Regions from separate parts of the Streptomyces sp. NPDC056835 genome, predicted to be linked through region 2. Evidence: riboswitches for the same ligand, from Rfam matches in the RefSeq annotation. Region 2 holds a riboswitch; each other region holds the start of a gene.
What was found. Region 2 has a riboswitch for cyclic di-AMP ahead of ACFRMN_RS23620 (transglycosylase family protein). Riboswitches for the same ligand answer to the same signal wherever they lie in the genome.
Positions count from the first base shown of each region.

Region 1: another riboswitch for cyclic di-AMP. It lies ahead of ACFRMN_RS27455 (transglycosylase SLT domain-containing protein); the one in region 2 lies ahead of ACFRMN_RS23620 (transglycosylase family protein).
Region 3: another riboswitch for cyclic di-AMP. It lies ahead of ACFRMN_RS26770 (M23 family metallopeptidase); the one in region 2 lies ahead of ACFRMN_RS23620 (transglycosylase family protein).

Region 1 covers NZ_JBHUBB010000027.1:24,009-27,274, forward strand. The annotation lists gene ACFRMN_RS27450 (amino acid permease) at 1-415, shown strand, start outside; gene ACFRMN_RS27455 (transglycosylase SLT domain-containing protein) at 517-1,347, opposite strand; cyclic di-AMP (ydaO/yuaA leader) riboswitch at 1,352-1,540, opposite strand; gene ACFRMN_RS27460 (hypothetical protein) at 2,234-2,851, opposite strand; gene ACFRMN_RS27465 (hypothetical protein) at 2,855-3,266, opposite strand, start outside.
Region 2 covers NZ_JBHUBB010000021.1:17,675-20,940, forward strand. The annotation lists gene eno (phosphopyruvate hydratase) at 1-626, opposite strand, end outside; gene ACFRMN_RS23620 (transglycosylase family protein) at 946-1,650, opposite strand; cyclic di-AMP (ydaO/yuaA leader) riboswitch at 1,658-1,834, opposite strand; gene ACFRMN_RS23625 (transglycosylase family protein) at 2,099-3,109, opposite strand; gene ACFRMN_RS23630 (cytochrome P450) at 3,257-3,266, opposite strand, start outside.
Region 3 covers NZ_JBHUBB010000026.1:24,462-27,727, reverse strand. The annotation lists gene ACFRMN_RS26775 (PP2C family protein-serine/threonine phosphatase) at 1-1,001, shown strand, start outside; cyclic di-AMP (ydaO/yuaA leader) riboswitch at 1,296-1,449, shown strand; gene ACFRMN_RS26770 (M23 family metallopeptidase) at 1,461-2,486, shown strand; gene ACFRMN_RS26765 (aldo/keto reductase) at 2,611-3,266, shown strand, end outside.

The sequences.
Region 1 (3,266 bases), on a different contig from region 2:
CGAGGCGCCGAGGTCCCTGCTGAAGGTGAGTGGCGGCGGTGTGCCCCGGCGTGCGGTCCTCGCGTCCGTGGCGTTCGGCTTCGTCTCGGTGCTGCTCAATCTCAAGTGGCCCGACTCGGTCTTCCTGTACATGCTCAACGCGGTCGGCGCGGTGCTCCTCTTCGTATGGGCCCTGATCGCCGTGTCGCAGCTGCGGCTGCGACCCCGTATCGAACGGGAGGCGCCGGAGCGGCTGGTGCTGCGGATGTGGCTCTTCCCGGGGCTGACCTGGGCCACGCTCGCCGCGATGGCGGTCGTGTTCGGCCTGATGCTGACGAATGACGCGGCACGCCCACAGCTGCTGTGGTCCCTGGGCGCGACGGCGCTCGTCCTGGCGGCGGCGGGGGTACGGGAGCTGCGCGCGCGGCGCGCCTGAGCCCGGGACGCGGGAACGCGGGAACGCGCGCACGCGGAACGCGGCGGGCCGGACCGGCCCTGAGGGCTGGTCCGGCCCGCCGCGAGCGGTGTGCGGGCCTGTCAGTAGGGGCCGTTCACGTTGTCGATCGAGCCGTACCGGTCGGCCGCGTAGTTGGACGCGGCGGTGATGTTGGCGACCGGGTCGTAGCTGTCCGTCGACGTACCGGGCACGTGGTAGGCCTGGAACGTGGGGTCGATGACCTGCAGGAGCCCCTTGGACGGGGTACCGGCGGCGGCGTTGGAGTCCCAGTTGTTGATGGCCCACGGGTTGCCCGAGGACTCGCGCATGATGTTGCGGTAGATGCCGTCGTACGAGCCGGGGATGCCGTGCGCCGCCATGACGTCCAGCGACTCCTGGATCCAGCCGTCCAGGTTGTCGGCGTACGTCGTCGTGGCCGCCGCGGTGGCGTCGGCGCCCGTATCGGCCGTGGCGCTCTCGTCAGGCGCCGACGTGGCCTGCTCGTCGGCGGTGGAGTCGCCGGTCGAGTCCGCGCTGGAGTCGGCGGTCGAGTCTGCCGGGGTCTGCGAGTCGGACCCCGTACCGAGCGTCAGTGTGAGACCGGGGAGGATAAAGCACGGGTCGCCGCCGATGACGTCGCGGTTGTCCTCGTAGAGCTGCTGCCAGCCGCCGCTCAGCGAGTACTCGTCCGCGATCTTGGACAGCGAGTCCCCCCAGACCACGGAGTAGGTCGCCGGGGTTTCCGTCTGGACGGTGGCGGCCGGGGTCAGGGTCACCTTTGCGGTGGCGGCGGTGTGCGCCGACGGGGCCGCTTCCGCGGTGGTGGCGGCCAGCAGGGGGAAGGCGAGTACGGCACCGCCCGTGCCCGCGGTGACGAGACCTCTGGCGACGGGGCTGTTCTTGGGACGACGGTGCTTAGCCTTTGAGGCCATGACGAATTCCTCTCCTGCGCCTGCGAGGTGAGCTGTCGGGTTCGGACTGGAGATGCCCGGCCGCACTGTGAACGCGGCTTAACCCCAAGCCGGTCCGGAGTACGGATCGGCGACTTACCTGGGTCCCCCGCTCCTGCCGGACGTGGGTGGGTGTGGGGCTCCGGACAGCGGCAGGATTCGGCGTTCCATCCGGAGTGACGAGAACGTAAGCGAGGACGCCCGGACGAAACAAGCCCTGAATTCACAACGGAATCCAATTCGTGAATCCGGCCCGAAATGATCTCGTTATCGGCCCGATACCGGGGAACTCAACTCGCCTTCCCCGCGCGCGAAATGGACGAGGAGGCGGGCCCGCGACCGGGAACTTACGTGACACACATCACGCCCATGACGGAAATGTCCAGGTCACGACACCGAGCAGAGCATGGAAAGCCGCGTAAACGCTACATAAATGGACTTCGGGGAGAACAGACATAAATCGCCCATAAAGGCGTGATGTGGCCTGGTCGGTCCGACCTCGACAGTCCCACCCATGACCGGAAATGCGGGCGCCTCACAAGGGCCGCCGTATCGCGCATGATCGCGTAATTCGGAAGCCGCCCTTGGCGGCCTCTCGCGAACCCCTGCGGCCCCCGTGCGAGCCGCTTCTCGCGGCCATTGAACCGCTCAACGCCATCGAATTGGCGGAGCCGTGCGCGTTTCTGACCTTCTATCGTTTCCGAACACGGGCGGGCCACGTGTCAGTTCCGTGGCAGCCTTTCACCGAAGAGTGGATCGAAAGCGACGACCACCCCTTCGGCAAAAGGCAGTTCGCGGCCGAAGGGGGAGCGTGGTCCAGTCCCACGCTCCCCCTTCGGCCGCCTGCGCGCACAGCGCGCGTTCCGCGCTATATGCCCAACTCGGCGAGCCGGCGCGCCGGTTCGTTGCGCCGCCAGGCGATGACCAGGAAGGCGATCAGCCCGAGGACGGGCAGGGCGCAGACGCTCCAGCTCAGCGACAGGGGCGGGCCCGGCTGGTCGAGGACGGTCAGGTGCTTGAGGGTCCCCGTGCCATGACCCTCGGGGCCGTCGATGGCGAAGGTGAGCGCCACGTCGCCCGGGTCGGGGAAGGACTTGATGTCCAGACCCCAGACATCGAGTTTGCGGGGGTGGCGCGCCAGCGGGGTGACGCGGTCACCGGAGTCGAGGCCGGTGGCGTCACGGGTGAGCGTGCCCGATTTGCCCGCTATCCCTCCTTCGGGGGCGAAGGTGAAGTCCAGCGACTGCATGGCACGCAGCGGCCAGGTGGAGAACCCGATGGTCAGGCTGTACGGGCCCGCCTGGACGCGTTCGGTGTGCACGATCCCGACTGGCTCGTAGGCGGCGGCCGGCGTGGCCGACGCGAAGAGCAGGGCCGCCACCGCGGACAGCGCGAGGACCAGGGAGCGTACGCGGCGGGCCGGGGGCCGGGGAGTGGTGGTGCGTGAGGACGGCGCCGGGGCGGGGCCGGTGAGATGGCTGTGCACGGATCAGTTGCCTTCCGGGCTTGAGGTCGGGGTATTGGCGCGCAGGATGACGGCGAAGCGCGCGCCGAGGAAGCCGGCGAGGGCGCCGAAGGCCAGGCCCACGACGGCGGCGGCCAGCAGACCGGCGGCGTCGGGAGTGCCGGAATCACCGAGCAGGGACTTCTGGAGGAGCACCGAGACGCTGATCACCAGTCCGCCGGACGCGCCCAGAAGCTGGGGCAGCCACCGGTTCGACCAGCCACGCGTCGAGCCCAGCCACAGCAGCGTTTCGATGACAGCCGCCGCCAGGAGCATGAACATGGGGATGCTCGCGGGCAGTTCCGGAGCCTGGTTGCCGAGGTTGTCGCGCAGCGGCAGGCCCTGCGAGGCGGCGTAGACATGAGAGGCCCAGGGGGAGAACCACCACAGGAAGCCC
Region 2 (3,266 bases):
GCGAAGCCGCCCTCGTCGCCGAGGCCGGTGGAGAGGCCCTTCTGCTTCAGGACCTTCTTGAGGGTGTGGTAGACCTCGGCGCCCCAGCGCAGGGCCTCGGAGAAGGACTCCGCGCCGATCGGGGCGATCATGAATTCCTGGATGTCCACGTTGGAGTCGGCGTGCGAGCCGCCGTTCAGGATGTTCATCATCGGAACGGGCAGCAGGTGCGCGTTCGGGCCGCCGAGGTAGCGGAAGAGCGGGAGGTCCGAGGCCTCGGAGGCGGCGTGCGCGACGGCGAGGGAGACGCCGAGGATGGCGTTGGCGCCGAGCGACGACTTGTCCGGGGTGGCGTCCAGGTCGAACATCGCCTGGTCGATCAGGCGCTGCTCGGTGGCGTCGTACCCGACCAGCTCCGGGCCGATCTGCTCGATGACGGCGAGGACGGCCTTCTCGACACCCTTGCCCTGGTAGCGGTTCTGGTCACCGTCGCGGAGCTCAAGGGCCTCGAACGCACCGGTGGAGGCACCGGAGGGGACAGCAGCACGACCCGTGCTGCCGTCGTCGAGGCCGACCTCGACCTCGACCGTGGGGTTGCCTCGGGAGTCGAGGATTTCCCGGGCTACGACGACGTCGATGGACGGCACGAGCATCTCCTTCTGGGATGTGACGCTTGGAGTGCAGGGTCTCATTGGCCTTGCGACACGAGACTATCCGGCGCGGGGTGATCGGTCGGCCGGTGCCCGCCACCTAAGACGAAATGAGGTGCGATTCCCCCACGGCCGGAGCCACCGCCAGAGCCACGGCCGGAGCCACCGCCACCCGCGGGCGGGCCACAGCCGGAACCCCGGCCCGGCGCGTACGGGGGTTACGCGCCGGACCGGGGCGGTCTCGGGTGGGGCCGGTCCCGGGTGGGCCCCGGACAGGGCCGGACGGGCCGGGTGTGCCCGGCTTGGGCCGGGTGGGTCAGCTCAGGTGGAGCTGCTGGCCCGGGTAGATCACGTCGGCGTCGCTGACGATGTCCTTGTTCAGGTCGAACAGCTTCTGCCAGCCGCCCTTGACGTCCTCGGCCTTGGCGATCTTGGAGAGGGAGTCGCCCGACTTGACCTTGTACTCGCCGTCACCCTTCTTGATCGTGGTGGGACGGCTCTCGCCGCGCGAGGCCGGCTGGGCCGCGCCGCGCGTGGTCTCCTGCTGCTTCGGCTGCGCCTGCTGCGACTGCTGCGGCTTGGGAGCCTGCCGCTGCTTCGGCTGCGACTGCTTCTGGGTGGGCTGGGTGGCGGAGCCGCCGTCGTACGCGGCGCTGGACAGGCCCACGCCGCAGTTCGGCCACGCGCCCTTGCCCTGGCCGGCGAGGACCTTCTCGGCGACGGCTATCTGCTGGGACTTGCTGGCCTGGTCGGCGCGGGCGGCGTACGCGGTACCGCCGTAGGCGGCCCAGGTGGACGGCGTGAACTGGAGGCCGCCGTAGAAGCCGTTGTCCGTGTTGATGGACCAGTTGCCTCCGGACTCGCACTGCGCGACCTTGTCCCACTCGGCGGCGGTCGCGGCGGAGGCCGAGGTCGCGCCGATCAACGGGGCGGCGACGGCGGCACCGGTGACCCCGGCGAGCGTGGCGTAGCGGGCGGCCTTCGACGGGCGGCGGTGCTTGCCCTTGCTGGAACGCAGCAGCATGGAACATCTCCCTCACCGACGCCTACGAGGTCAGCTGTCGGGTTCGGGCCAAGTGAGTTGCCCGGCCTTGTGCTCAGTCGCACATGGCTTCACCCCAAGCCGGTCCTCGGCCGTCTCTCGACGGCCGGAGCCCGGCGCGAACCTTTGGGTCCCCCGCTCCTGCCTACGGCGCATGACGCGTCGGTTACTCCCCCCGACCGACGGCAGGATTCGGCGTGACGGTCGACGGGGCCCGCGGTGCGAGCGGTTCAGACCGTAATCACAGGTCTGCCCGTTGTTCAAAGAAGCACATCAAGGAAAAATCGCCCTTACCTCCCCCTTGAGCGAACCCATTTGCGCAGGTGAGAGAGGAAACGACCCAACCGCCGGACCAAAAGACCCCAGTTGCGGCGAAGAGACCCTTGTCTCACTTTCCCAGAAGTGGACATAGGGTCTCTAACTGCCCCTACTTCACGCCAAGATCAAGGGTCTGGCCAGGGAGGATCAGGTCGGGGTCGGCGCCGACGGTTTCCTTGTTCGCCTCGTAGATCGCGGACCACCCGCCGGGCACCTCGCGTTCATCGGCGATGAGCCAAAGGCAGTCGCCCGCACGGACGGTGTACTCACCGTCCACCGCGCCCGCGCCTTCCGTTTCGCCCGTCACGCCGTCCGCCGTGCCGTCCGTCACGCCGCCTGCCGTGCCGTCCACCGCGCCATCCGCGTTACGTGTCGATCCGTCACCTCGCGAGGCATGACGGCCGGATTCCCGCTCTTCGCCCGAATTGCCTGGTACGGAGTCGTCCGGGGCGGCGTCGCCGCGGTGCTTGCCCTTGGCGGCGCCGTCACCGGACCCGGCGGAGCCGGAGGGATCGGCGGGAGCGGGCTCCTTCGTACCGTCGGAGGCCGGGGCGTCCGGGGTGGCCGAGGAGGCGCCCGAGGGGGCGTCCGACGGAGACGAGTCGGGCGAGGAGGCGCCCCCTGTCTTCCCGGACGTCTCGGAGGGCTTGGGCGTTCCGGACGTCTCGGACGACTCGGACGACTCGGGTGCCGTCTCCGGCGCCGCCTCGGGCGTCGTACCGGGATCCACGCCCGGCGCCGCGCTGCCCGCCGTCAGCCCGGAGACCGCGGCGCAACTGGCCCACGCCCGCGGCCCCTGCGCGTCAAGGATCTTCTCGGCTATCGCGATCTGCTGCGAGCGGCTCGCGAGGTCGGCGCTGGCCGCGTACTCCGCGCCGCCGAAGTCGTCCCAGGTCTCCTGGGAGATCTGGAGTCCGCCGTAGTAGCCGTTCTTGAGGTCCGCGCTCCACATGCCGCCGCTCTCGCACTCGGCGACGCGGTCCCAGGTGGAAGCGTCCGCCGCACTGGCACCGGCGGCGCCGAGCAGCGGAATGGCGATCGCCGAGCCGGTCACCCCTGCCGCGACGATCAGAGCGGGGGCCTGGCGAGGTCGACGGTGTCGGCCGTTCCCGGAGCGCATGCGATTGCCTTCCGTGTGACTGATGTTTCGACTGCTGCGTGTGGCGGCTGAGTTTTCGAGAACGTAGCGGTACTCGAACTACTGTCACAAGTCGATGCAGCGGAGATCACGTGAAAGTCACAGTCTTGACGGACCGTCAGTAATCCTTCAGCCGGAC
Region 3 (3,266 bases), on a different contig from region 2:
CCGCCGCTCCGCTGATCGCCGCCCCGTTCTACCCGTTGGCCGGCACGCTCACCATCGCCCTGGCCTCGCTGGTCTCCGAGGTGCTGCTGCACATCCACGCGGACACCCAGTTCCAGGTGGAGTCGATCAGCGAGGTGCTGACGGTGGTCGTCGTCTCCCTGCTGGCGCTGTACATCAACGGCGTCGTACGGCGCAGCGGCGAGCGGCTGGCCTCCGCCCGCATCATCGCCGAGACCGCCCAGCGCGCGGTGCTGCCCAGACCCGCCGAGCGGATCGGGGGGCTGCGGATCGCCGCGCGGTACGAGGCGGCGCAGGAGGGCGCGTTCATCGGCGGGGACCTCTTCGCCGTACAGGACACGCCGTACGGGGTGCGGCTGGTGGTCGGGGACGTACGGGGGAAGGGTCTTGACGCGGTCGAAGCGGTGGCGGTGGTCATCGGGTCATTCCGGGAGGCCGCCGAGCAGGAGAGTTCGCTGGAGGGAGTCGCGCAGCGGCTGGAGCGCGCGCTCAGACGTGAGGGGACGCGGCGGGACGGGCTCGACATCTTCGAGGGGTTCACCACCGCCGTACTCGCCGAGATCCCGCACGACGAGGGAGTGGTGCGGCTGCTCAACCGCGGCCATCCCGAGCCGCTGCTGATGTGCGGCGACGGTGAGGTGCGGATGCTCGCCCCGAGCGACCACGCGCTGCCGCTCGGGATGAGCGAACTGGGCGCGTGGCCGGACCGCGCCGAGCAGGCCCTGTATCCGGAAGGCGCGACGCTGCTCTTCTACACGGACGGGCTCACCGAGGCGCGCGATGCCCACGGGGTCTTCTACGTCCCGCGCGACCGGCTCGACGGGCGGGTCTTCCAGGGGCCCGACGAGATACTTCAGGCGCTCATCGACGACGTACGGCGGCACACGGGCGGCGGGAGCCAGGACGACATGGCGCTGCTGGCGGTCAGCCGGCCCTCGGAGGGCGAACCGGAGCGGCGCAGGACCATGCCCCTGGTGCCGTGAGACGGCCGCGATCGCCGTCGGAGTCGTCACCCTCATCGCCCGGCGCGGGGCCGGCGGGAGCTCTCGCCACTGTAGGTAATCGAGAGGTATCCCTCCGCATAACATTTGACACACCGTCAGAAATGCCGACTTCCCTGACGGGCTGTCAACTCGCCCGATTGCGTTCCGCTACGTCCCGGTACGTCCGATGCGAAGTCGTTAATGATCACCCGGAACAGCTTGGAATATGGGCCGGGTCTCTATTAACGTTCGATAACGCAGCGCGGTCGTCCCAGCCGTCGTAAGAGATGGCGCCGTGCGCACGCGCCGAATCCCGCGAGGGAACCGGGGAACCACCAATTGGGGTGAATCGGGTGTCTTTTGCTGCCCTGTGCGGCAGGAGCGCCCGTAGGAGACCTTCCTGCTCCGAACCCGTCAGCTAACCCGGTAGGCGAGAAGGAAGGAAAGGAGCACGCCTCAGTGGCGTCCAACAAGCCTGCCCCCGAAGCCGTCTTCGAAACGCACTCCCTCGGCAGCGAGCCGGACAGGGCATGGGGGGAATGGAATCCCACCGAGGAGTCCATACGGCCCGTACGCGGCCGGCACCGCGTCGCCAAGCAGCGCGGACTGGCCCGTAGCTCCACCGTCCTCGGCGTCGGCGTCATCGCCGCCGTCGGCGCGGGCGGCATCGCCACCGCGCAGGACAAGCCCGCGGTCTCCATATCCCTGCCCGACGCGATCACGGACAATCTCCCGGACGCCAAGTCCCTGCCGGGAATGGGCTCCCTCGCCTCGGACGACTCCGACTCCGAAGTCCTCGCCGCCCCGCTCACCACCGCCGGGCTCACGGCCGCCGACACCGAGCAGGGCGCCACCGACGCGGGAGAGGCGCTGCGCGCCCGAATCCTCCAGCAGGCCGAGGCACAGCAGACCGGCGCCGAGGCGGCGCGGAAGGCCGCCGCGGAGTCCGCGGCGGCCGAGCAGGCCGCGGCCGAGGCCAAGAAGCAGCAGACCGAGGCCGAGAAGAAGATCGAAGAGGCGAAGAAGAAGGCAGAGGCGGAGGCCAGGGCCAAGGCGGAGAAGGAGCGGCTGGCCAAGCTGGCCGCCAGCTACGCGATCCCCACCTCCTCGTACACGATCACCTCGACCTTCGGTCAGGCCGGCTCCCTGTGGTCCTCCGGCCAGCACACCGGCCTGGACTTCGCCGCGCCGACGGGCACCCCGCTCAAGGCCGTGCACAGCGGCACGATCAAGTCGGCCGGCTGGTCGGGCTCGTACGGATACCGCACGGTCCTGGAGCTCGATGACGGCACGGAGATCTGGTACGCCCACCAGTCCTCCATCTCCGTCAGCGCCGGGCAGAAGGTCACCACCGGCGAGGTCATCGGCAGGGTCGGCGCGACCGGCAATGTGACCGGCGCCCATCTGCACCTCGAAGTCCACACGGCGGGCGGCACGGGCCTGGACCCGATGAGCTGGCTGCGCGGCAAGGGCCTCAACCCGTAGGGCTTCCCCGCGGGCATTCCCCTGGGTAATCCCTCTGGGTATTCCCCCCGGGGTATTCCCCCATAAGGCCCACATACGGGCGCGGAGCGGGTTGGGACGCCCCCCTCAGGGGTTGCATCTCCCTATGACCGCTCTGCGCCCACTGGGCTCCTCCGATCTGCACGTCTTCCCGCTCGCCCTCGGCGGCAATGTCTTCGGCTGGACCGCCGACGAGACGGCCTCCTTCGCCGTCCTCGACGCGTACGCCGCCGCGGGCGGGAACTTCATCGACACCGCCGACATGTACTCCTCGTGGGCCCCCGGCAACGAGGGCGGTGAGTCCGAGACCGTCATCGGCGACTGGATCGCGTCGCGTGGCAATCGCTCCGACGTGCTGGTCGCGACCAAGGTGGGCGCGCACCCGCGGTACAAGGGGCTCAGGGCGGCCACCATCAAGGCCGGGGCCGAGGAGTCGCTGCGCCGGCTCCGTACGGACTACGTCGACCTCTACTACACGCACTTCGACGACCCCGAGGTGCCGGTCGAGGAGATCATGACCGCCCTCGACCAGCTGGTGCGGGCGGGCAAGGTCCGCGCGCTCGGCGCCTCCAACATCAGCGCGGAGCGGCTGGCCGCCTCGCTCGCCTTCTCGGAGCGCGAGGGGCTGGCCCGCTATGTGGCGCTCCAGCCGCACTACAACCTGGTCTCCCGGGACACCTACGAGGGCGAGCTCCGGGACACCGTGCTCCGGCACGGGCTCTCGGCCGTGCCGTACGCCGCGCTGGCGTCGGGCTTCCTCAC